Regions from separate parts of the Pseudomonas sp. GW821-FHT03E01 genome, predicted to be linked through region 1. Evidence: predicted binding sites of a transcription regulator. Region 1 holds the regulator's gene; each other region holds the start of a gene.

What was found. The regulator sigma-54, encoded in region 1, starts transcription at its own class of promoters, with help from an activator protein. The targets are predictions, from matches to a motif close to ANTGGCATNNANNTTGCTNT.
Positions count from the first base shown of each region.
Region 2: a site for sigma-54 is predicted at 3,436-3,455, ahead of AC07VO_RS11230 (circularly permuted type 2 ATP-grasp protein). Genes of this name have one in related genera too.
Region 3: a site for sigma-54 is predicted at 3,525-3,544, ahead of glnK (P-II family nitrogen regulator). Genes of this name have one in related genera too.

Region 1 is NZ_JBWKUI010000008.1:21,113-28,907, forward strand. Features, by position in the region: gene tldD (metalloprotease TldD) at 1-506, shown strand, start outside; gene yjgA (ribosome biogenesis factor YjgA) at 567-1,091, opposite strand; gene pmbA (metalloprotease PmbA) at 1,200-2,546, shown strand; gene AC07VO_RS14835 (HPr family phosphocarrier protein) at 2,676-2,948, opposite strand; gene rapZ (RNase adapter RapZ) at 2,964-3,821, opposite strand; gene ptsN (PTS IIA-like nitrogen regulatory protein PtsN) at 3,824-4,288, opposite strand; gene hpf (ribosome hibernation-promoting factor, HPF/YfiA family) at 4,301-4,609, opposite strand; gene AC07VO_RS14855 (RNA polymerase factor sigma-54) at 4,684-6,177, opposite strand; gene lptB (LPS export ABC transporter ATP-binding protein) at 6,362-7,087, opposite strand; gene lptA (lipopolysaccharide transport periplasmic protein LptA) at 7,087-7,632, opposite strand; gene lptC (LPS export ABC transporter periplasmic protein LptC) at 7,619-7,795, opposite strand, start outside.
Region 2 is NZ_JBWKUI010000005.1:369,041-376,835, forward strand. Features, by position in the region: gene AC07VO_RS11215 (c-type cytochrome) at 1-71, shown strand, start outside; gene AC07VO_RS11220 (transglutaminase family protein) at 225-1,034, opposite strand; gene AC07VO_RS11225 (alpha-E domain-containing protein) at 1,031-1,981, opposite strand; gene AC07VO_RS11230 (circularly permuted type 2 ATP-grasp protein) at 1,994-3,403, opposite strand; gene AC07VO_RS11235 (ribonuclease E inhibitor RraB) at 3,783-4,124, opposite strand; gene AC07VO_RS11240 (hypothetical protein) at 4,323-4,556, opposite strand; gene speE (polyamine aminopropyltransferase) at 4,712-5,587, opposite strand; gene AC07VO_RS11250 (PLDc N-terminal domain-containing protein) at 5,826-6,017, opposite strand; gene AC07VO_RS11255 (hypothetical protein) at 6,101-6,631, opposite strand; gene AC07VO_RS11260 (ankyrin repeat domain-containing protein) at 6,857-7,375, opposite strand; gene AC07VO_RS11265 (long-chain-acyl-CoA synthetase) at 7,487-7,795, opposite strand, start outside.
Region 3 is NZ_JBWKUI010000004.1:5,410-13,204, forward strand. Features, by position in the region: gene AC07VO_RS07785 (aldose 1-epimerase family protein) at 1-697, shown strand, start outside; gene AC07VO_RS07790 (YifB family Mg chelatase-like AAA ATPase) at 704-2,197, opposite strand; gene AC07VO_RS07795 (HigA family addiction module antitoxin) at 2,653-2,916, shown strand; gene AC07VO_RS07800 (accessory factor UbiK family protein) at 3,066-3,332, opposite strand; gene glnK (P-II family nitrogen regulator) at 3,749-4,087, shown strand; gene AC07VO_RS07810 (ammonium transporter) at 4,123-5,460, shown strand; gene AC07VO_RS07815 (secondary thiamine-phosphate synthase enzyme YjbQ) at 5,673-6,098, shown strand; gene sutA (dormancy-specific transcriptional regulator SutA) at 6,201-6,524, shown strand; gene AC07VO_RS07825 (HAD family hydrolase) at 6,606-7,313, opposite strand; gene xerC (tyrosine recombinase XerC) at 7,310-7,795, opposite strand, start outside.

The DNA.
Region 1 (7,795 bases):
GCACGCCGACCGAGTGCACCACGCTGATCGAAAACGGCGTGCTCAAGGGTTATATGCAGGACAAGCTCAACGCGCGCCTGATGGGCGTGGCCCGCACCGGCAACGGTCGTCGCGAATCCTACGCGCACCTGCCGATGCCGCGCATGACCAACACTTACATGCTCGGTGGCGAAAGCGACCCGGCGGAAATCATCGCCTCGGTGAAAAAAGGCATCTACTGCGCCAATCTCGGCGGCGGTCAGGTGGACATCACCAGTGGCAAGTTTGTGTTCTCCACCAGCGAGGCGTACCTGATCGAAGACGGCAAGATTACCGCCCCGGTCAAAGGCGCGACGTTGATCGGCAACGGGCCGGAAGCCATGAGCCGGGTGTCGATGGTTGGTAATGATCTGGCGCTGGACAGCGGTGTGGGAACGTGTGGCAAGGATGGGCAGTCGGTGCCGGTGGGTGTCGGCCAGCCAACGCTGAAAATCGATGCGATCACCGTGGGTGGCACAGGATCGTAAGGGGCTCTTGAAAGCGTGAAGCTTCGGGTGAGTTGCGAGGCAACTCACCCGATTCGGGACTTAACGCAAACCGCGTTGAGTCTCGTCCAGCTCACGGATGTACTTGAAGATTTTACGGCTCGAAGCCGGTGGCTTGTTGGTCGCCAGTTCGTGCTGGGCCTGACGGATCAGGGAGCGCAATTGTTGACGATCGGCCTCCGGGTAATCGACGACGAACTTCTCCAGGACGGCGTCGTCGCCTGCGATCAAGCGATCGCGCCAGCGTTCCAGGCCGTGGAAACGTTCGTTGTACTGCCGGGTGGAGGCATCGAGTTGATCGAGCAGGGTGAGAATGGCGCCAGTGTCCTGATCGCGCATAAGCTTGCCGATAAACTGAAGGTGCCGTTTACGCGCGATGTTCGCGGTGTGCTTGGGCGCATCGGCCAGAGCCCGGCGCAAAGCGTCGGTCAACGGCAGTTTTGCCAGCAGGTCAGGCTTGAGTGTTGTAAGGCGCTCGCCGAGGTCAACCAGAGCATGCAGCTCGCGTTTGACCTGGGATTTGCTTTTTTCTCCCGTATCGAGGGAGTCGTCGTAAGAATCAACCATGGTGGCCGTCCGCAAAGAAACGCCGCCATGATAACCAGTCGGGGGCCGCTTGTCCGGCCCGGTCGCTCGATGACCGTTACCGAAAGCAGAATTTGAGTGGAGAACAGCATGAGTGCAGTTGAAAGCGTCGGCCCACAAGCGTTGCCGGCACTGCAAGAGCAAGTTGAGCAGATCATTGCTGAAGCCAAGCGCCAAGGCGCCAGTGCCTGTGAAGTGGCGGTGTCGCTGGAGCAGGGCCTGTCGACCACGGTGCGTCAGCGGGAAGTCGAAACCGTTGAGTTCAACCGCGACCAGGGCTTTGGCATCACCTTGTATGTAGGGCAGCGCAAAGGCTCGGCCAGCACCTCGGCCAGCGGTTCGGAAGCGATTCGCGAAACCGTCGCTGCTGCGCTGGCGATTGCCAAGCACACGTCCGAAGACGAAGCCGCAGGCTTGGCGGATGCCGCGCTGATGGCCAAGGAGCTGCAGGATTTCGACCTGTTCCACCAATGGAGTATCACACCGGAGCGAGCCATCGAGCAGGCCCTGGCCTGTGAAGCGGCGGCGTTTGCCGCCGACAGTCGGATCAAGAACGCCGACGGCACCACCCTCAGCACTCATCAGGGTTGCCGTGTGTACGGCAACAGCCACGGTTTTATCGGCGGTTACGCCTCGACCCGTCACAGCCTCAGCTGCGTGATGATCGCCGAAGCCGATGGCCAGATGCAGCGTGATTACTGGTACGACGTGAACCGGCAGGGCAATTTGTTGACCAGCCCGGAGAGCATCGGCCAGCGTGCCGCGCAACGGGCGGCGAGCCGCTTGGGCGCACGCCCGGTACCGACCTGCGAAGTGCCGGTGCTGTTTTCTGCGGAACTGGCCGGCGGTTTGTTCGGCAGTTTCCTCTCGGCGATTTCCGGCGGCAGTCTGTATCGCAAGTCTTCGTTCCTCGAAGGCACGCTGGGGCAGAAACTGTTCCCGCAATGGCTGACCATCGATGAACGTCCGCACTTGATGCGCGCTTTGGGCAGCTCTGCCTTCGACGGCGATGGCCTGGCGACCTACGCCAAGCCGTTCGTGGAAAACGGCGAGCTGGTGTCCTACGTGCTTGGCACCTATTCCGGCCGTAAGCTGGGCATGCCGAGCACCGCGAATGCCGGCGGCGTGCACAACCTGTTCGTCACCCATGGCGATGAAGATCAGGCGGCCCTGTTGCGCCGCATGGGTCGTGGCCTGCTGGTCACTGAATTGATGGGGCAGGGCCTGAACATGGTCACTGGCGATTACTCCCGTGGCGCAGCGGGTTTCTGGGTCGAGAACGGCGAAATCCAGTTCGCGGTCCAGGAAGTGACTATTGCCGGCAACATGCGCGACATGTTCAAGCAGATCATTGCGGTCGGTAATGACCTGGAATTGCGCAGCAACATTCGCACAGGTTCGGTGTTGATCGAGCGGATGACGGTGGCAGGTAGTTAAGCTGCGGTTGCTGCACAAAAAAAATGCGCCACCCGATTGGGTGGCGCTTTTTTTTTGGATCAAAATATCGCAGCTTCGTCAGCGCCTACGCATCTGTGGGCGCAACCGAAAGCCGAAATCCATTGATCTTTATTCGCCTTCGTCGAAGAAGTTGTTGATCAGCGCCACCAGTGCATCCATAGCTTCCTGCTCTTGTTCACCTTCGGTTTTCAGGTGGATTTTGGTGCCCTTGCCGGCCGCGAGCATCATCATGGCCATGATGCTTTTGCCATCGACCATCGTTTCCGGTGTACGGCCAGCTCTGATCTGGCAAGGGAACTGCCCGGCGACGCCAACGAATTTTGCAGACGCGCGGGCATGCAGGCCCAGCTTGTTGATGATTTCGATTTCCAGAGCAGGCATCGCGATGTGAATCCTTTAGCTGAGGTCGCGGTGGCGAACCTGGACGTTCTTCAGGGATTGTTGCAGGACCTGGCCCAGACGTTCGGTCAGGTAGACAGAGCGGTGATGCCCGCCGGTGCAGCCAATGGCAATGGTGACATAGGCGCGGTTGCTGGCGGCAAAGCGGGGCAGCCACTTGAGCAGGTAGGAGGAAATGTCCTGGAACATTTCCTCGACATCCGGCTGCGCCGCCAGGTAGTCGGCCACCGGTTGATCGAGCCCGGACTGTGCCCGCAGCTCCGGTTTCCAGTAAGGGTTAGGCAGGCAGCGCACGTCGAACACCAGATCGGCGTCCACCGGCATGCCACGCTTGAACCCGAAAGACTCCACCAGAAACGCAGTACCGGGCTCCGGCTGATTCAGCAGGCGCAGCTTGATGGTATCGCGCAGCTGATACAGGTTCAGATTGGTGGTGTTGACCTTGAGGTCGGCCAGGTCGGCGATCGGCCCCAGCAGATTGGTTTCGTCCTCTATCGCCTCCGCCAGCGAGCGATTGGCACTGCTCAGCGGGTGACGGCGGCGGGTTTCCGAAAATCGTTTGAGCAGGGTCTCTTCATCGGCGTCCAGATACAGCACATCGCACTGGATATGCCGGCTGCGGACTTCTTCCAGCAATTCGGGAAACCGTGACAGGTGGCTCGGCAAGTTGCGTGCATCGATGGACACGGCCACCAGAGGTTGTGCCAGTTCGGTGTGAATCAGTGCGCGTTCGGCCAGTTCCGGCAACAGACCGGCCGGCAGGTTGTCGATGCAGTAGTAGCCGTTGTCCTCGAGAACATCGAGGGCAGTGCTTTTACCTGAGCCGGAGCGGCCGCTGACGATGATCAGGCGCATGATTAGTGACCGTTTTGCTCGTCCAGGACAACCTGATACAAGGCTTCGTTGCTCGGGGCGCTGCGCAGTTTTTCACGCACTTCCTTGCGATCAAGCATGCTGGCGATCTGGCGCAGCAACTCCAGGTGCGCATCGGTGGCGGCTTCGGGGACCAGCAGTACAAACAGCAGGTCAACCGGAGCGCCGTCGATGGCGTCGAAATCGATGGGTGCATCCAGGTGCATCAAGGCACTGATGGGCGATCCGCAGCCCTTGAGACGGCAGTGGGGGATGGCGATACCGTTGCCAAAGCCGGTGGAACCGAGTTTTTCACGGGCGACCAGACTCTCGAAGACATCCTGCATGGCCAGATCCGGCACTTCGCGATGGATGAGGTTGGCAATTTGCTCGAGGGCTTTCTTTTTACTGCCGCCCGGCACGTTCACCAGGGAACGGCCGGGGGTCAGGATGCTTTCAAGTCGGATCATGGGTTGGGAGTGTTAACGACCGGTCGCGCCCTGGAGGAGGCTCTGGGTCTTTTCCTTATGCTTTTTGAGTTGTTTATCCAGCTTGTCGGTCAGTGCGTCGATCGCTGCGTACATATCGGTATGTTCCGCGTTAGCGACCACCTCATTGCCGGGAATATGCAGCGTGGCTTCGATTTTCTGCTTGAGCTTCTCGACCGTCATCGTGACCTGCACGTTGGTGATCTTGTCGAAATGCCTCTCTAATCGTTCGAGTTTTTCGCCGATGTAGGTGCGAAGAGGTTCGGTCACTTCCAGTTGGTGTCCACTGATGTTGACTTGCATACAGCTTCTCCTTCGTTGCCAGTGCATAAAGCGGTAGATCCGATGATCTACCACTGGAACGCTGTGGCGTGGCTCTACATCAACCGCTTGCGTTCGCTCGAAGGCGCGATTCCTAGGGATTCGCGGTACTTGGCGACGGTGCGGCGAGCCACCTGAATGCCTTGTGCCTCCAGTAAACCAGCGATCTTGCTGTCACTCAACGGCTTTTTCTGATTTTCCGCGGCAACCAGTTTTTTGATGATCGCGCGGATCGCCGTAGACGAGCATTCACCGCCTTCGGAGGTACTGACGTGGCTGGAAAAAAAGTATTTCAGTTCATAGATGCCCCGTGGGGTATGCATGAATTTTTGCGTGGTCACCCGTGAAATCGTCGATTCGTGCATGCCCACCGCTTCGGCGATGTCATGCAGCACCAGCGGTTTCATGGCCTCGTCGCCGTACTCCAGGAAGCCGCGTTGATGCTCGACGATCTGGGTGGCCACTTTCATCAGGGTTTCGTTGCGGCTTTGCAGGCTCTTGATGAACCAGCGAGCCTCCTGCAACTGATTACGCATGAAGGTGTTGTCAGCGCTGGTATCGGCGCGGCGTACGAAGCCGGCGTATTGGGCGTTGACCCGCAGGCGCGGCACCGACTCCTGGTTCAGTTCCACCAGCCAGCGCTCGTTGTCCTTGCGCACGATCACGTCGGGAACGACGTATTCGGCTTCGGTGGACTCGATTTGCGACCCCGGGCGCGGGTTGAGGCTCTGGACCAGTTCGATCACCTGGCGCAGTTCATCTTCCTTGAGCTTCATACGGCGCATCAGCTGGCTGTAGTCGCGGCTGCCGAGCAGGTCGATGTAATCGGTGACCAGGCGCTTGGCCTCGGTCAGCCAAGGGGTCTTGGCGGGCAGTTGGCGCAGTTGCAGCAGCAGGCATTCACCGAGGTTGCGGGCGCCGATACCGGCGGGCTCGAATTGCTGGATGCGGTGCAGGACGGCTTCGATTTCGTCCAGTTCGATGTCCAGTTCCGGATCGAAGGCCTCGAGGATTTCCTCGAGGGTTTCGTCCAGATAGCCCTGATTGTTGATGCAGTCGATCAGGGTCACGGCGATCAGGCGATCGGTGTCGGACATCGGTGCCAGGTTCAGTTGCCAGAGCAAATGGCTTTGCAGGCTTTCACCGGCCGAAGTACGGGTGGTGAAATCCCACTCGTCGTCATCGTTGCTCGGCAGGCTGCTGGCGCTGGTCTGGTAGACGTCTTCCCAGGCGGTATCGACAGGCAATTCGTTGGGAATGCGCTCGTTCCAGTCGCCTTCCTCAAGGTTATCCACCGTCGGGGCGGTTTCCTGGTAGGAGGGTTCCTGAATGTCGGTGTTGGGTTGCTGTTCGGCTTTGTCGGCCAAGGGGTCTGCGTTATCGAAGTCGTCGCCTTCTTCCTGGCGTTCGAGCATCGGATTGGACTCCAGGGCCTCCTGGATTTCCTGTTGCAGGTCCAGGGTCGACAATTGGAGCAGGCGGATGGCCTGTTGCAGCTGCGGTGTCATCGTCAGCTGCTGGCCCATTCTCAAGACTAGCGATGGTTTCATGGCAGGGGCTTAACACCTTATTCGCCGGCGCACATGCGCCATCCACTACAGGGCGCCGAAGCGCCAAACATAAGCAAATTATATGCCTGAAACTGAAGTGTTTGCCTAGAGCGCTGTAACAATAAAAAACTATTGATTTTTTATTGATATGAGCACCAAGGCGACTGGCCAGGCACCTCAGCGCTTACAGGCGGAACTCATGGCCCAGATACACTTCCTTGACCAGTTCGTTGGCCAGGATGGTGGCGGAGTCGCCTTCAGCGATCAGCTGGCCATCGTTGACGATGTAGGCGGTTTCGCAGATGTCCAGGGTTTCACGGACGTTGTGGTCAGTGATCAGCACGCCAATGCCTTTGGCCTTGAGGTGGTGGATGATCTGCTTGATGTCGCCCACCGAGATCGGGTCCACGCCGGCGAAGGGTTCGTCGAGGAGGATGAATTTCGGGTTGGTGGCCAGTGCCCGGGCGATTTCCACCCGACGGCGTTCACCACCGGACAGGCTCATGCCAAGGCTGTCACGAATGTGGTGGATGTGAAATTCCTGCAGCAGGCTTTCCAGCTCTTTGCGGCGACCGGCCTTGTCGAGCTCCTTGCGGGTCTCGAGGATGGCCATGATATTGTCGGTCACCGACAGCTTGCGGAAGATCGACGCTTCTTGCGGAAGATAGCCGATACCGGCCTTCGCGCGACCGTGCATCGGCTGGTGGCTGACGTCCAGGTCATCGATCAGTACGCGACCCTGATCGGCCTGTACCAGACCCACGATCATGTAAAAACAGGTGGTTTTGCCGGCGCCGTTGGGGCCAAGCAGGCCGACGATCTGGCCGCTGTCGATGGACAGGCTGACGTCACGCACGACCTGGCGGCTCTTGTAGCTCTTGGCCAGATGCTGAGCTTTCAGAGTTGCCATTACTGGGTTTTCTCGTCGGTTTTCTTCTTCGGCTGGATCACCATGTCGATACGCGGACGTGTCTCGGTGACCTTGCTGCCCGTGGCGCGACCGGCGCTGGCGAGTTTCTTGATCGTGTCATAGACGATTTTTTCGCCCTGGGTGACGTTGTTGTCCTTGTCGACAACTTTGGCCTTGTCGATCAGTACGACGCGGTTTTGCGCTGCGTGGTACTGGATGGTTACGCCCCAGCCCTGAACAGGCTTGGTGTCGCCAGCGGTCTGCAGTTGCTCGAAGTAGGCGAGGTTGCCCACCGAGGTCACCACATCGATCTCGCCTGTTGGCGTGCGGGTGATGGTCACGGTGTTGCCCTTAACGATCATCGAGCCCTGAGTGATGATCACATCACCTTTATAGGTGGCAACACCGTTCTTGTCGTCCAGTTGGGCGTCGTCGGCCTGGATGCGGATAGGCTGCGCTTGATCGGTCGGCAGAGCCCAGGCGCTCACGCTTCCCAGTGCTGCGCTCAGACTGAGCAAAATAGGGAGGGTTTTAACGAGCCTCATACTGTCCTCTTACGTTCGATAGCAGGTGTATCCTGCTTTCTTTCAAGTACGCTTTCATTCCGTTGCCTGTCGATACACCGCCGGCGCCATCGATTCTAACGGGTTGATCGGTCTGCGCATATTGCTGCTGCGGGAACACTGTCATACGGGTGGTGGTAATCAG
Region 2 (7,795 bases), on a different contig from region 1:
AGGGGGATCTGGAGTTGTTGGTGGGGTATTTGAAACACATGGCGGGACGCAAGGTGTCTTCGGCCAAGTAAACATCCACCTGTGGCGAGGGAGCTCGCTCCCGCTGGGGCGCGAAGCGGCCCTCAAATCAGGCGACGCGATCCGTCAGGCAAACCGCATTCGCCGGGTTTGCGACTGCTGCGCAGCCGAGCGGGAGCAAGCTCCCTCGCCACAATGAATGACTGCTACTGCTGTTGGACGGAGATCACCGGCGCAGGCGTCGGCGCGACCAACACCTTGGCATGCATCTGCTCATACCCGCCGCCACGGCGCATACCGCGCACCGGACAGGCGTCGAGGTAGTCCAGGCCCACGGCCAGTTTCAAGTGACGTTCAGGCCGGGCCAGTTCGTTGGTCACATCGAAGCTATACCAGGCGTCATTCAGCCAGGCTTCCGCCCAGGCGTGACTGGCCAGGTGTTCACTGTTCTCGCTGTACAAATACCCCGACACATAACGCGAGGGGATGCCCAGGCTGCGGGCGCAGGCGAGAAACGCATGGGTATGGTCCTGGCAGACCCCGGAACGCCCGGCGAAAGCTTGCGCGGCGCTGGTCTCCACTTCGGTGGCACCTGGCGTGTAGGTCATGTGCTGGTTCAGGCCATGCATCAAATCGATCAGCGCCGTGCGATCCCGCCGTTGCTTGCACGCCTTCCCGGCAAACGCGCGCAGGGCTTCGTCGGCTTCGGTCAGCCGGGTGAAACGCAGGAACGGCAGCGCCGACTGACTCTCGTGCTCGGCTTCGCGCAGCTCGTCGATATCGACCTGGCCACGGGCGCCGATGATGATCGCCTCATGCGGCTCGTCCAGGGTCAACACATGCAGGATGTTGCCGAACGGATCGAGTTGCGCGCGCACCGGGCGCGGCAGGTCAAGTTGCCAGCTCAGCACGTGCTGGCGCTCGCTGTCGTGGGGTGTCAGTCGCAGGTACTGGATGCTCGCCCGCACCTGATCTTCGTAGTGATAGGCGGTCTCGTGGCTAATGGAAAGTCTCATGCAGCCTCCAGATAGGAACTGTGTATGGCATTGCCCAACTGGCGCACCAGCGGGATGAACTCGGTCAGCCAGGTGTGCAGGCCTTCGTCGAGGATTTCGTTGATACCGGTGTAGCGCAGGCGCGCGTCCATTTCCGCCGCCAGGCGTTGTGCGGGACGGCCGTTGGCCCCCGGTAGTTGAGCGAGAATCTGATCGACCTCTTCGGTGCAGGCTCGCAGGGATCGCGGCACATCGGCGCGCAGCAATAACAGCTCGGCCACATGCCGGGCGCCGGGGGCGTCGCGGTAGATTTCGGTGTAGGCCTCGAACGATGACAAGGCCCGCAACAAGGCGCTCCATTGGTAATAGGCGTGGGCCGTACCGTCACTGACTGCTTCGGCTTGATCGCCGGCCATTTCGTAACGGGCATCTAGCAGGCGCAAGGTGTTGTCGGCCCTTTCGATGAAGGTGCCCAGACGAATGAAGCGGAACGCGTCGTTACGCATGATCGTGCCGTAGCAAGCGCCGCGGAACAGGTGGGAACGTTCCTTGATCCACTCACAGAAACGGCTCATGCCGTAGCGACTCAAGCCCTGCTCGGCGATCCCGCGAATTTCCAGCCAGGTGGCGTTGATGTTTTCCCACATGTCGGCGGTGATTCGCCCACGCACCGCATGGGCGCTGGCTCGCGCGGCACCGAGGCAGCTGTAGATGCTCGCCGGGTTGGCCGCGTCCAGGGCGAAAAAATGCAGCAGCCGTTCGGCATGCAGATCGCCGTGGCGCGCCAGGTAATCGTCCAGGGTGCCAGTGATCAGCAACGGCATGGCCAGTTCGTGCAAGCCGTCGCCACGACCGTCCTGGGGCATCAGCGACAGCGAATAACTGATGTCGAGCATCCGCGCGAGGTTTTCCGCCCGCTCCAGGTAACGCGACATCCAGTACAGATCCGAGGCAGTTCTACTTAACATGGCAAGCTTCCTTCAATCCTCGACCACCCAGGTGTCCTTGGTTCCGCCGCCCTGGGACGAGTTCACCACCAGGGAGCCTTCACGCAAGGCGACACGGGTCAAACCGCCGGGCACAACCCGGGTTTCGCGGCCAGACAATACAAACGGACGCAGGTCGATGTGGCGCGGTGCGATGCCGTTTTCGACAAAGGTCGGACAGGTCGACAACGACAACGTCGGTTGCGCGATGTACGCGTGGGGCTTGGCTTTGATCCGCTCGCGGAAAGACTCGATCTCCGCTGCCGTCGCCGCCGGCCCCACCAGCATTCCGTAACCGCCGGAGCCTTGGGTTTCCTTGACCACCAGCTCCGGAAGGTTGGCCAGCACGTGGGACAGTTCAGAAGGATTACGACACTGCCACGTCGGCACGTTCTTCAGGATCGGCTCTTCATCGAGGTAGAAACGAATCATGTCCGTGACGAAGGGATACACCGACTTGTCGTCCGCGACCCCGGTGCCGATGGCATTCGCCAGCACCACATTGCCGGAGCGGTAGGACGACAGCAGCCCTGGAACGCCAAGCATCGAATCGGGGTTGAACGCCAGCGGATCGAGGAACGCATCGTCGAGGCGACGGTAGATCACGTCGACCGCTTTCGGCCCGTCCGTGGTGCGCATGAACACCTTGTCGTCGCGCACGAACAGGTCGGCGCCTTCCACCAGTTCAACGCCCATTTCCCGAGCGAGGAACGCATGCTCGAAAAACGCACTGTTGAAACGCCCCGGCGTCAGCACCACCACGCTCGGGTTGTCGATCGGGCTGGAGCTTTTCAGAGTGTCGAGCAGCAGGTTCGGGTAGTGGTCGATCGGTGCGATGCGCTGGGCCGCGAACAACTCGGGGAACAGGCGCATCATCATCTTGCGGTCTTCGAGCATGTAGCTCACGCCGCTGGGGGTACGCAGGTTGTCTTCGAGCACGTAGTAGGTGCCGTCGCCATCGCGCACCAGGTCGACACCGGAAATGTGCGAATAGATATCGCGGTGCAGATCCAGCCCTTGCATCGCCAACTGGTATTGCTCGTTGGCCAGCACTTGTTCGGCCGGGATGATGCCGGCCTTGATGATGCGCTGCTCGTGATAGAGGTCGGCAAGGAACATGTTCAATGCCTTGACCCGCTGAATGCAGCCGCGTTCGACGACCCGCCATTCACTGGCGGGGATGCTGCGGGGAATGGTGTCGAAGGGAATCAGGCGCTCTGTCCCCTGCTCATCACCATAGAGCGTGAAGGTAATCCCGGCACGATGAAATAACAGATCGGCCTCGCGTCGCCGTTGTGCCAAAAGCTCGTCAGGCGTTTCGGCCAGCCAACGGGCAAACTCCCGATAATGCGGACGGACCTGGCCGCCGGCATCGTACATTTCATCAAAAAAGGTGCGGATCATGCCGTACTCCTTGTCACACGGACATCCAGGCCTTCGCAAGGCCCGTGCCATAGGCAGAAACGCTTTGATATCAATCAGTTGGATAATGTCGCTGCGCGCACCGCACCAATCCTGTGCGGTAAATGCCCCACCCTGATCGCCCCCGCTTCATGGCGAAGCAATGCTGTCGCCTATCAGCAGCATAGTCAGAGTTGATTTCACTGCTCGGGAGGGAGATGCGGATAATCCGTACATTCGCTGGAAAACTGATCGCTCTTCCCTTTAGCCGCCTGTTCAGGTGGCTTTTTTTTGTCCGTTTGAAATGTGGCGAAATAAAAAGATCGAAACAAAAACGGCCAACCCAAAGGTCAGCCGTTACTAAGTGTCACTGTTCATAAGCTTATGCGAGTAGCCCTCGTATCTCCTGTTTGACGCCCCATCCCTCGATGATGCCACCCAGAGGCTCGACCACCGCCTCGAAGTCCTGCTCGAAGTCGCCGATCCCGTCGTAGGTGGCGTACATCACTTTGCTCAGTTCCAGCGACCACGCGCCGTCGTCACGCGCGCTGATCTGGGCATTCAAGGATTCACCACAAAAATGACCTGCCGCCCTGCGTGCCCGCTCCTCGTCCGGGAAAATGGCGTAGAACTCGATGGGATGGAATCGTGAAAAATCGAAACCGCCTTCTTTCATGCGGCGCAGCACGCTGCTGCTGATGTCTTCTTGATAGGCTGTGCTCATGAAACGTCCCCCTCAGACTGATGGATAGACTTTCCGTATTCCCTGCACTTTCGATGCGGCAACAGAGGTTGCCGCCGGGAAACAAGCATGTAGCTGACAAGACCAGACCTTAGCGAGTCACTCGCTGATCTCGGTTGCAGAGTAGCCTCAAGACAGAGCCGCTGCCAAGGCCTGGTGGTGAATGTGACAGGAGGTGTATCAAATCGGAGTAATACTGAGGATTTCAATGCTGTTTTGGGATTTCAGACTTTTGACGGTCGGATCAGCGGTACGACCCTCCAGATCATTGAGGTCCAGTTCGGCAGCGACCGGCAGGCGTCGGGCGCGAACGAGTTTGGCGGCTTGCTCCTTGCTCGGGCACTCCTCGCACTCGAAGAGTTCGTCGACTGATTCACCGTGATCATCCACGAAAGTGATTTTCCACTTTTGCATCGGTGCCTCCTCGGTAAAACCCATGGATGGGCTTACATCTATCTCGACTCGTGCATTGGCCGATCGTTCCAAGGGATCCTAAAAGCAAGACATGAAAAAAGGCCGTCACCCGCGTGTTTCACACACCGGCGACGGCCTTTCTTATCGACGAAGCATCAGTCGTTGCTAGGTTTGTTCACTGCTTGCAGCACGTACTGCGGCAACGCGAAGGCACCAATGTGGATTTCCGGGTTGTAATAGCGGGTGATGATGCCGCTGCCGGCGAAGCGCTGTTGCAGGGTTTCGCGGGACAATTTGCGATAAGCGGTATCGGTCGCGCCCCAGGCGAAGGTCATTGCGCCGCCGATGTAGGTCGGCACGGCTGCCTGATAGAAGTGCCAGTCCGGGAACAGGCTGCGCAGGCGACCGGCGGTGGTTTTGACTTCTTCGATTTGCATGAACGGGGTGCCGTTCTGGGTCACCAGAATGCCGCCTTCGTTCAGGCAGCGGTGGCAAGCCTGGTAGAAGTTTTCGGAGAACAGCACTTCGCCCGGACCGATCGGGTCGGTGGAGTCGGAAATGATCACGTCGAACTTTTCGGTGGTGGTGGCGACGAAACGCATGCCGTCGTCGATCACCAGGTTCAGGCGTGGATCATCGAACGCCCCCTTGGAGTGGTTCGGCAGGAATTCCTTGCACATGTCGACCACGGTGCCGTCGATTTCGACCATGGTGATGTGCTCGACGCTGCGGTGCTTGGCCACTTCACGCAGCATGCCGCCGTCGCCACCACCGATGATCAGCACGCGCTTGGCGGTGCCATGGGCGAGGATCGGCACGTGGGTGAGCATTTCGTGGTAGATGAATTCGTCGGCTTCGGTGGTCTGGATTACGCCATCCAGCGCCATCACCCGGCCCATGCGCGGGTTTTCGAAAATCACCAGGTGCTGGTGTTCGGTGCGCACTTCGTGCAGCAGTTTTTCCATGCGAAAACGCTGGCCATAGCCTTCGTAGAGGGTTTCCAGGTACTCGCTGGTTGGGGTATTGCTCATGGGAAGTGCTCCGATGAATGCGGGTGGCAACGGACGGTTACCCGCCCATGATGGCCAATCGATCGCCTCGATTGACCGGGAAAGGCGCGCATTCTACGTCGCGGAACATGACAGGTCGAACCTTCTGATGCACACACCGGTAGGAGCGAGGCTTGCCCGCGAAGAACGATGACTCGGTCTATCAGGTACACCGCAGCGATCCTTTCGCGGGCAAGCCTCGCTCCTACCATGAAGATCGTCAGATCCGCACATCGCCTCTTGGCCCGGCGATGGCCCAGATGATCAGGCCCAGCACCGGCAGCAGCAGGATCAACAGCACCCAAAGGACTTTCATCCCGGTTTCGGCGCCACTTTTAAGCACGTTGATGATGGCCCAGATATCCAGGGCAAAAATAATCAGGCCGATCAGGGTGTTGAACGTGGAACCCATGGTGTCGCTCCAAAAAAATGGTAGGCACTCTTAGGATAGTCGGGCCTGGCGAGGGTTCCGTTTTATTACCGTTGTAGACGGTTTCAGACGTGGATGGCCACTTTCAGGGCTTCCAGGGAGGGCGCGGCGGCGATGCCGACTTCGGCGCACAACTCCAGCACCCGTGGCACGTCGTTGCCAAAGACCAGCACCACTTGCAGTTCGTCGTCGAGCAACTGGCTGAAATTCATCAAGGTGTAGCCACCGTTTTCCTTGTTCAGGCTGCTCATCTGCACCTGAATGCGATTGAGTGCCGTGAGGGCTTCGGTTTTGGCCAGTTGCTTGGGCTTGATGTTGAACTCAACGCCGGGGCCGAACGAGGCGACGATCTGCGCGAACAGGTCCATGTAGGTGTCGGCCTGGAACAGCACGGTTTCCGGCAGACTGCCGACGACAACCCACTCGCCCAACGGGATCGGAAAGGTGTCGTCGTAGTTGATATCTGGATTGGCCGCCAGAAAAGCCTCGGGATCGGCGTAGGCCTGAGCCGCTTCGTCAGCGATTTTCAGGATTTCGTCCTCGCCCATGCACCCGGAGCTGATTTTGCTGATGAGTTCGACGAGTGCGGCTTTCATGAGGTGGATCCTGTAGCGAGGGAATTTTGAGGGCGCGAAGGATACCGCATTCGGAAACGGATTGCGGGACCTGGCAGGAACCTGTGGCGAGGGGGCTTGCCCCCGTTCGGCTGCGAAGCAGTCGTAAATCCGGTGAATGTGGTCTATCTGAATGACCGCGATCGCTGATTTTGGGGCTGCTTCGCAGCCCAGCGGGAGCAAGCTCCCTCGCCACAAAAGCCCGAATCAGGCCAGGAGTTTTTGCAGCTGAGCCGTGGTATCCGCCGCGCCCATGGTCTTGGCCGCGTCCAGCGCAGACACGCCATTGGCGTCCTTGGCTTTCGGATCGGCGCCTTTGCTGATCAGGTAGTCGATGATTTCGACGCGGTTGAACATCGCCGCCATCATCAGCGCAGTGCGTCCGTCGAAGGACGAACCTTCCACTTCAGCGCCACCCTCGACCAACGCCTTGACCACTGCCAGATCACCCTTGAATGCCGCGCCGGCAATCGGGCTCTGGCCGTTGTCGTTGCGAATCTCGGGATCGGCCTTGTGTTCGAGCAAAACTTTTACGGTGTCGACATGGCCGTGGTACGCGGCGAGCATCAGTAAAGTGTCGCCCTTGTGGTTGCGCAGGTTCGGCGGCAGGCCCTTGGTCAGCAGCGCAGCCATCATGGCCGCATCGCCCTCGCGCGCTTTGTTGAACACCTGTTCGGCAAATTCAGCAGCCTCTTCGGGGGTCATCTGGCGGCTTTTGTCTGACATTGGGGACTCCACATTCGGTCAATCGGAAAGCCGATAGTTTCCCGAGCAGCCCGGAACCTGTCACTTGTTTTTTCTCATGGACGGTCATAGCGATATTCAATAGCGACCCTTTCAATAGCGATGCCTGCCTCCGTAAATATCCGCCAGCACCTGCTCGGTGACTCGCACGTAGGTTTCGGTGCCCGGCAGCCAGGCATAAATCGGGTCATCGCCGGTTTTGCTCGGGTCGAAGGCTTCGTCCTTGAGCCGGGTCTTCTGGTACTTGAAGGTCCCGGTGGTTTCCATTTTCACTTTCACCCGCAGGAACAGTGGCACCGCATAGGCCGGCATTTGTTGCCTGGCGAACGCCAGCAACTCACTGAAATCCAGGGTCGCCAGGGATTCGGCCGGTGTAATGGCCGCCATCCCCGCCCGCCCGTT
Region 3 (7,795 bases), on a different contig from region 1:
ATACGCCATCAGCCTGCGCGGTGAACTGAAAGAGCAGGCATTCAAGAAGGTCGACTTCTCCGTCGCAACCGAACTGGTCACCGACCCCGGCAGCGTTGTGTTCGCCCTCAACGACACTCTGACCAACAACGGTGATTATCCGAAGGAATACCAAGCGCTGTATCACAGCAACTTCAGCACCCCGTTCCTGGAACAGGGCGCCCGCTTCGCCGCGCCGGTGAAGCAGGTGTCGCCGTTCAACGACAAAGCCAAGGGCGATTTGCCGGACTGGCAAACCTACCGCGCACCGACCAAGGACTACGACGAAACGGTTTACAACGTGGTGCCGTATGCCGATGCCAAGGGCGATACGTTGACCGTGCTGCATAACAAGGCCGGCAGCCTGGGTGTCTCGGTCGGCTTCAACACTCAAACACTGCCGGTGTTCTCCCTGTGGAAAAATACCGATACCCAGGGCCAGGGCTATGTTACGGGGCTGGAGCCGGGAACGAGCTTTTCCTATAACCGCCGGTATCAGCGGCCACTGAACCTGGTGCCGACAATTGCGCCGAAGGAACAGAAGCAGTTCCGTATCAGCTACAGCTTGTTGGCGGATAAGGCGGCTGTGGATAAGGCGTTGAAACGGGTGAGCGAGATTCAGGGCGGGCGCGAGACTGAAGTGCGGCAGACGCCGTTGGTTGATCTGACCAAGGGGTGATACGGACTAGAGCGTTGTTGGCCGATATTGCAGCGCTTCGGCCAGGTGTTCGCGTCTGATCCCGTCAGCCTGCTCAAGGTCCGCCAGCGTGCGCGCGACCTTGAGCAGTCGATGGGCCGCTCGCAACGACAGCGTTAAACGCTCGCAGGCGGATTCCAGCCAGTTTTCATCGGCTGTGGATAACTTACAGTGCCGGCGTAGGCCTGGCAGGTCGAGGAAGGCATTGGCGCAACTCTGGCGTTTGTGTTGCCGCTCTCTTGCATCAGCAACCAACTCGGCGGCGGTGGCTGTATCGTCGCCGGGATTCAACGCAGGATTCAACGCCGTGGCCTCACGAGCAACCGTCAGGTGCAGATCGATGCGGTCCAGCAGCGGCCCCGACAGTTTGTTGCGATAGCGCTGCACCATGTCCGGCGTGCAGGAACAACGACCACTTGGCTCGCCAAGATATCCACAGGGGCAGGGATTCATCGCAGCCACCAATTGAAAGCGCGCCGGAAAGCGAACGCGGTCCTTGGCGCGGGAAATCACGATGTGGCCGGATTCCAATGGCTCTCTCAACACCTCCAATACCTTGCGATCAAACTCTGGAAGCTCATCGAGGAACAACACGCCATGGTGGGCGAGGGTGATTTCGCCGGGTTGCGGTTTCGAGCCGCCACCCACCAGTGCCGGGCCTGAGGCGGAGTGGTGTGGCTGTCGGAAGGGACGCTGTGGCCAATGACTCAACGGCACACAACTGGCGACCGATTGAATCGCCGCGACTTCCAGTGCTTCGCTCTCGGCCAATGGCGGTAACAACCCCGGCAGACGACTCGCCAACAACGTTTTCCCCGTCCCCGGCGGACCGCTGAACAGCAGGTTATGAGCCCCCGCCGCTGCAATCAGCAAGGCTCGCTTGGCCGCAAGTTGTCCCTGAACTTCATTCAAGTCGGGATAGGGTTTGCTGGCGTAGAGCAAACCGTTGGAAGCGTAGGGTTCGATGGGCGTGTGACCATTGAAATGCGCGACCGCTTGAAGCAGATGATCCACCGCAATCACCTTCAACCCCGACGCCAGGCAGGCTTCTTCAGCGTTCGCTCGCGGGACTACCAGCGTGCGCCCGGCCTTGCGCGCCGCCAGCGCCGCCGGCAACACCCCGCGAACCGCACGCACCGCGCCCGACAGCGCCAGCTCTCCCAGGCACTCCACGTCATCCAGCGTCAACGTCGGCACTTGCACACTGGCCGACAGAATCCCCAAGGCAATCGCCAGATCGAAACGCCCGCCATCCTTCGGCAAATCGGCGGGAGCGAGATTCAAGGTGATGCGCCGCGCTGGAAATTGCAGCCCCGAATTGATGATCGCGCTACGCACCCGATCCTTGCTTTCCTTCACCGCCGCCTCGGGCAGCCCGACCATGGTCAGCGACGGCAAGCCGTTAGCCAGATGCACTTCGACGGTGACGGCGGGCGCATCCACGCCGACTTGGGCGCGGCTGTGGACGATGGATAGGGACATGGTCGTTCCTTGAGCTGACGGGGAACCGCTTCCTGCGGGTTTTTTAAAGCGTAGTAGGAGAGGGGCGCTTTAACGTGGCAGAAGAGCCGCCAAACTTTCGCAGGATGTTGCTGGGGCCGGTGAGTTGATTCCAGCCAGTTAAGCCATAACACGATCCGTAGCAGCTGGCGGAGCCGGCGCACGGCTGCGCAGCAGTCGTAAAATCAGATCACGCGGTGGATCAGGCAGACCGTACAACTTGGATTTACGACTGCTGCGCAGTCGAACGCAGCCTTCGGCAGCTGCTACAAAGGTTACGTCGCGGCTGGTATTTGGGCGTAATCAACCGAGGAGCTAGATTTCTTTGTAGGACCGGGCCTGGATAGATGAAGGACTTCGGTGAAAGAGTTCGGACGCTCTTGTCGGATCGGGGGGGATGCTTATGATCACAGCTGATCAAGCCCTAAGGAGGGGAGATGAGCAATTCTGGAATGCGGCCGATTCATCCTGGCGAAATCCTTGAAAAGGAGTTTCTAGAGCCTCTGGGCATTACGGCGACTGGTCTGGCTAGCGTGTTGAATGAAGGCACGGATGAAGTGAGTGCCCTTTTCATGCAGGAGAGAGGTATTAGTCCTGAGCTCACAAAGAAGCTATCGCGCTACCTGAAAACCACGCCCGGATTCTGGTTAAAACTGCAATCGACCTACGATCAGCGCAGGGCCGAAATCGAGCGTGGTTGAGCTTCGGGTACTTAAAAAGACTGCAGCGTCCGCGAAGCACGCTTGAACGATGGTTCCCACGCTCTGCGTGGGAACCATCCCGTGACGCTCTGCGTCACATCTGGAGCGTCCCTGGCGGCGTTCCCACGCAGAGCACGGGAACGATCAGGTTACTCGGCGTCAGCAGGTGGATTGAGCTTCGCTTCCAGCTCCGCCACTTTCGCCTCCAAGCTCTCCAACCGGGCGCGGGTCCGCGCCAGCACAACCATCTGGCTGTCGAATTCTTCACGGCTCACCAAGTCCAGCTTGCTGAAGCCGCTCTGCAACAAAGCCTTGAACTGGCTTTCGATTTCGCTTTTCGGCAGTGGGGTGTCGCCGCTGAAGAGGCGGGAGGCGGTGCCGCTCAGGGCGTCGAGGAAGTCTTTGGGCGCGAGCATGGGAAATGTCCTGTCAACAATGGCGGGCAGTGTACCACGCAGTGTCTATAGTCAATCTCGAAGGCTGGGATGCACGCTTTTCGCGCATGCGAGTGGAGAGCCACGCACTGTTGTTGTGCGTAACCGTGGCGTCAATCGGCTGGAGAGGCCTGCGTTAGCGGCCAAGGGCTTGAAATCAATGGCTTTTGGATAGATGGCAAGCTTTCTGCTTAGTCGCTGGTGACCCATGCACTGATGCAGTCGCTGTGACGAATGCAGTGCGCCAAGCGGAACGGGGGAAGTTTCGTGCGGAGTGGTTAGCTGGCGTCGGACGGGCAGGTAAAGCCGACGATGCGTTACAAAGCCAGGCACTGCGCTTAGACTTGAGTCGGGTTTGTTTTCCTGGGGCAAGTCCACCAATTCGGGAGAGAGTTTTCATGAAGCTAGTCACTGCCATCATCAAGCCGTTCAAACTGGACGACGTGCGCGAGTCGCTGTCCGAGATCGGCGTGCAGGGCATTACCGTTACTGAGGTCAAAGGCTTCGGTCGGCAGAAGGGTCACACCGAGCTGTATCGCGGCGCGGAGTACGTGGTCGATTTTCTGCCTAAGGTGAAGATCGATGTCGCCATTGACGACAAGGATCTGGACCGGGTTATCGAGGCGATAACCAAGGCCGCCAACACCGGCAAGATCGGTGACGGCAAGATCTTCGTGGTCAATCTGGAACAGGCGATTCGCATCCGTACCGGCGAAACCGATACCGACGCAATCTAAGCCGCCACAAACCCAACGCCCCAGGAGAAAACAAAATGACTCTGCGTAAATTCGCAGGGCTAGGAGCCCTGTTGTCCATCGTAATGCCTGGCCTGGCCATGGCGGCAGATCCGGTGGCGCCTCCAGTCCTCAATTCCGGCGATACCGCCTGGATGATGACCTCGACAGCCCTTGTGCTGTTCATGACCATCCCCGGCCTCGCGCTGTTCTACGGCGGCATGGTTCGTTCCAAAAACGTTCTTTCGTTGATGATGCAATGCTTCGCCATTACCGGCCTGGTCACCATCCTGTGGTTCCTTTACGGCTACAGCATGGCGTTTGACACAACGGGTATGGAAGCTAACGTCGTCAACCTCAATTCGTTTGTCGGCAGCTTCGCCAAGGCATTCCTCGCCGGCATCACGCCTGCCAGTATTACCGGCCCCGCGGCGCTGTTTCCCGAGGCGGTGTTTGTCACCTATCAGATGACCTTCGCCATCATCACCCCCGCGCTGATCGTCGGTGCTTTCGCCGAGCGGATGAAGTTCTCCGCAATGCTGGTGTTCATGGGGATCTGGTTCACCCTGGTTTACGCGCCGATTGCGCACATGGTCTGGAGCGGTCCGGGTTCGCTTTTGGGCGACTGGGGCGTGCTCGACTTCGCAGGCGGCACCGTGGTGCACATCAACGCCGGTGTGGCCGGGCTGATCGCCTGTCTGGTACTGGGCAAGCGTAAAGGCTTCCCAACCACCCCGATGGCTCCGCACAACCTCGGCTATACCCTGATGGGTGCCGCGATGCTCTGGGTTGGCTGGTTCGGTTTCAACGCCGGTTCCGCTGCCGCAGCCAACGGCACTGCCGGTATGGCCATGCTGGTGACTCAGATCGCTACCGCCGCCGCAGCCTTGGGCTGGATGTTTGCCGAGTGGCTGACCCACGGTAAACCGAGCGCACTGGGTATCGCTTCGGGCGTGGTGGCCGGTCTGGTTGCGATCACTCCGGCGGCGGGTACCGTTGGCCCGATGGGCTCGATGATCATCGGTCTGGCAGCGGGCGTGGTGTGCTTCTTCTGCGCCACGACTCTGAAACGCAAAATGGGTTACGACGACTCCCTCGACGCTTTTGGCGTGCACGGTATCGGCGGTATCCTCGGCGCGATCCTGACGGGTGTGTTCGCTGCACCGTCCCTGGGTGGTTTCGGCACCGTCACCGACATCGCGGCTCAAGTCTGGATTCAGTGCAAAGGCGTGGGCTTCACGGTGATCTACACCGCGATCGTCACCTTCATCATCCTCAAGGTGCTGGACGCTGTCATGGGTCTGCGCATCACCGAGGAAGAAGAAGCAGTCGGCATCGATCTGGCGCTGCACAACGAACGCGGCTACAACTTGTAAGCACGCCTATAAAAAATGCCCGGCTTGCCGGGTATTTTTTTGTCTTGATTTTGTCAGTGAAGGAAAGGCTGAAAGGTTTTTTCATACACGTTCAGGGGCGTTTACAACGGGTGTTTTTCTGCGGCCAATGGCTTACACGATTGAAGGAATATTAGGGCCTTTGTTTTTTCCCAGAGCGCGCTAGAATGCGCCCCGAACGTGCGGAGAACTGTATGTGGCAACAGACTCTGATTACCCTGCGGGCACGGCCCCGGGGCTTTCATCTGGTAACGGACGAGTTACTCGCCGGCTTGCCTGAACTCAAGGCGTGTCGGGTCGGTCTGTTGCATTTGTGGCTACAGCATACCTCGGCGTCGTTGACCATCAACGAGAACGCCGATCCGGCGGTACGTCGCGACTTCGAACGATTTTTCAATCGTCTGATCCCACAAGGAACGGACGACTATGAGCATAACGACGAAGGCCAGGACGACCTCCCGGCGCACTTCAAGGCCAGCGTACTTGGCTGTCAGCTCAGTTTGCCGATCTCGGCAGGCCGACTGGCGTTGGGAACCTGGCAAGGCGTTTATCTGGGCGAGCACCGTGATCATGGCGGTGCCCGTAAAGTCCTCGCCACCGTGCACGGTGAAGGGGAATAAACCGCTGGTCACCAGCGGTGGTTGAATTTTTTCCGGCGGCCTTCGACAGAAGGCAAAGCTGGGCTATAACTAATCTGCTTTTCGCAAGTCATGAGGTAGAACATGAGCGACGATGATCTGGAAAACGACGACCTCGAAGTAGGCGACGACGACGAAACCGAAGAAGGCCTGGAAGCGGCGGCTGAAGACGTCGCTGAAGACGACGGCGGTGATGTGCCCGTTCCGACTGCCAAAGGCAAAGCCAAGGCAGCGGTATCGGTCGATGAGCTGCCGAGCGTTGAAGCCAAGAACAAGGAACGCGATGCCCTGGCCAAGGCCATGGAAGAGTTTCTGGCACGGGGCGGCAAGGTGCAGGAAGTGGAGGCCAATGTGGTCGCCGATCCTCCCAAGAAGCCTGATAACAAGTACGGCAGCCGGCCTATCTAAGCGCCTGCTTCCTGCTTGCTGAAAAAAGCCCGCCGTCGCTGCGGGCTTTTTCATGGGTGAAAATCAAAAGATCGCAGCACCTCAAATATCGACTGAGTTCCAGCGGGCGAGCAGTGCAGGCAACTCGGTCAAACTGCGAATCTCGGCATCCGGCGCCTTCTCGGCTTCCCACACTTTGCCCGCCGGGTTAAACCAGATCGCTCGCAACCCCGCCTGCTGTGCTCCGGCAATGTCATCGCCAGGATGATCGCCGATATGCACCGCGGTTTCGGCGGTCGCGCCGCCCCGTTGCAACGCTTCATGAAACAGTCGCGCATCCGGTTTGGCGATGCCGATGTCTTCGGCGCACAGGGCAAACCTGAAGTAATCCGCCAGGCCCAGTCGGCGCACATCGGCGTTGCCGTTGGTCACTACACCGAGGGCGTAGTGCTTGGCGAGTGTCTCCAGCGTCGGCTCGACTTCGGGGAAAACTTCCAATTGATGCCGGGCATGCAGAAACACTTCAAAACTTTGATCAGCCAGGTCTGAGGCTTGACCATGGTCGTAACCAGCCTCTTCCAGAGCATGAAAAAGTACCCGCCGACGCAGCGCACTGATTCGGTGCTTGAGGTTCGGCTCGTTGCTCAACACCCGCTCGCGAATCGACCACAAATGCTCCACCGGCACCGCGCCCAGGTTCGGCGCATGCTCGGTCAGCCATTCACGCAATATGGCTTCGGCGCTGGCGATTACCGGGGCGGTGTCCCACAGGGTGTCGTCGAGGTCGAAGGTGATCAGTTGGATGGTCATGAATCATCGCCTTTAATGCGTTTGGCCCGTGGATGGGCGCTGTCGTAGACCGTCGCCAGGTGCTGGAAGTCCAGATGGGTGTAGATTTGGGTGGTCTTGATGTCTGAGTGGCCGAGTAGCTCTTGCACGGCGCGCAAGTCCTGAGAGGACTCCAGCAAATGGCTGGCGAAAGAGTGTCGCAACATGTGCGGGTGCAGGTTCTGCCCCAGCTCGCGCTCGCCGGCGGCCTTGACCCGCACCTGAATCGCCCGAGGACCGAGGCGCCGACCTTGCTGGCTGACAAACACTGCGTCGTCCGCCGGGTTGGTCATGGCCCGCAACGGCAGCCACAGTTCCAGTGCTTCACGAGCCTTTTGGCCCACTGGCAACAGCCGGGTCTTGCTGCCTTTACCGAGGACCTGGACCATGCCGTCAGCCAGGTCCAGCTGATCGAGGTTGAGCCCGGTCAGCTCGGAAAGGCGCAAGCCGGAGGAATAGAACAA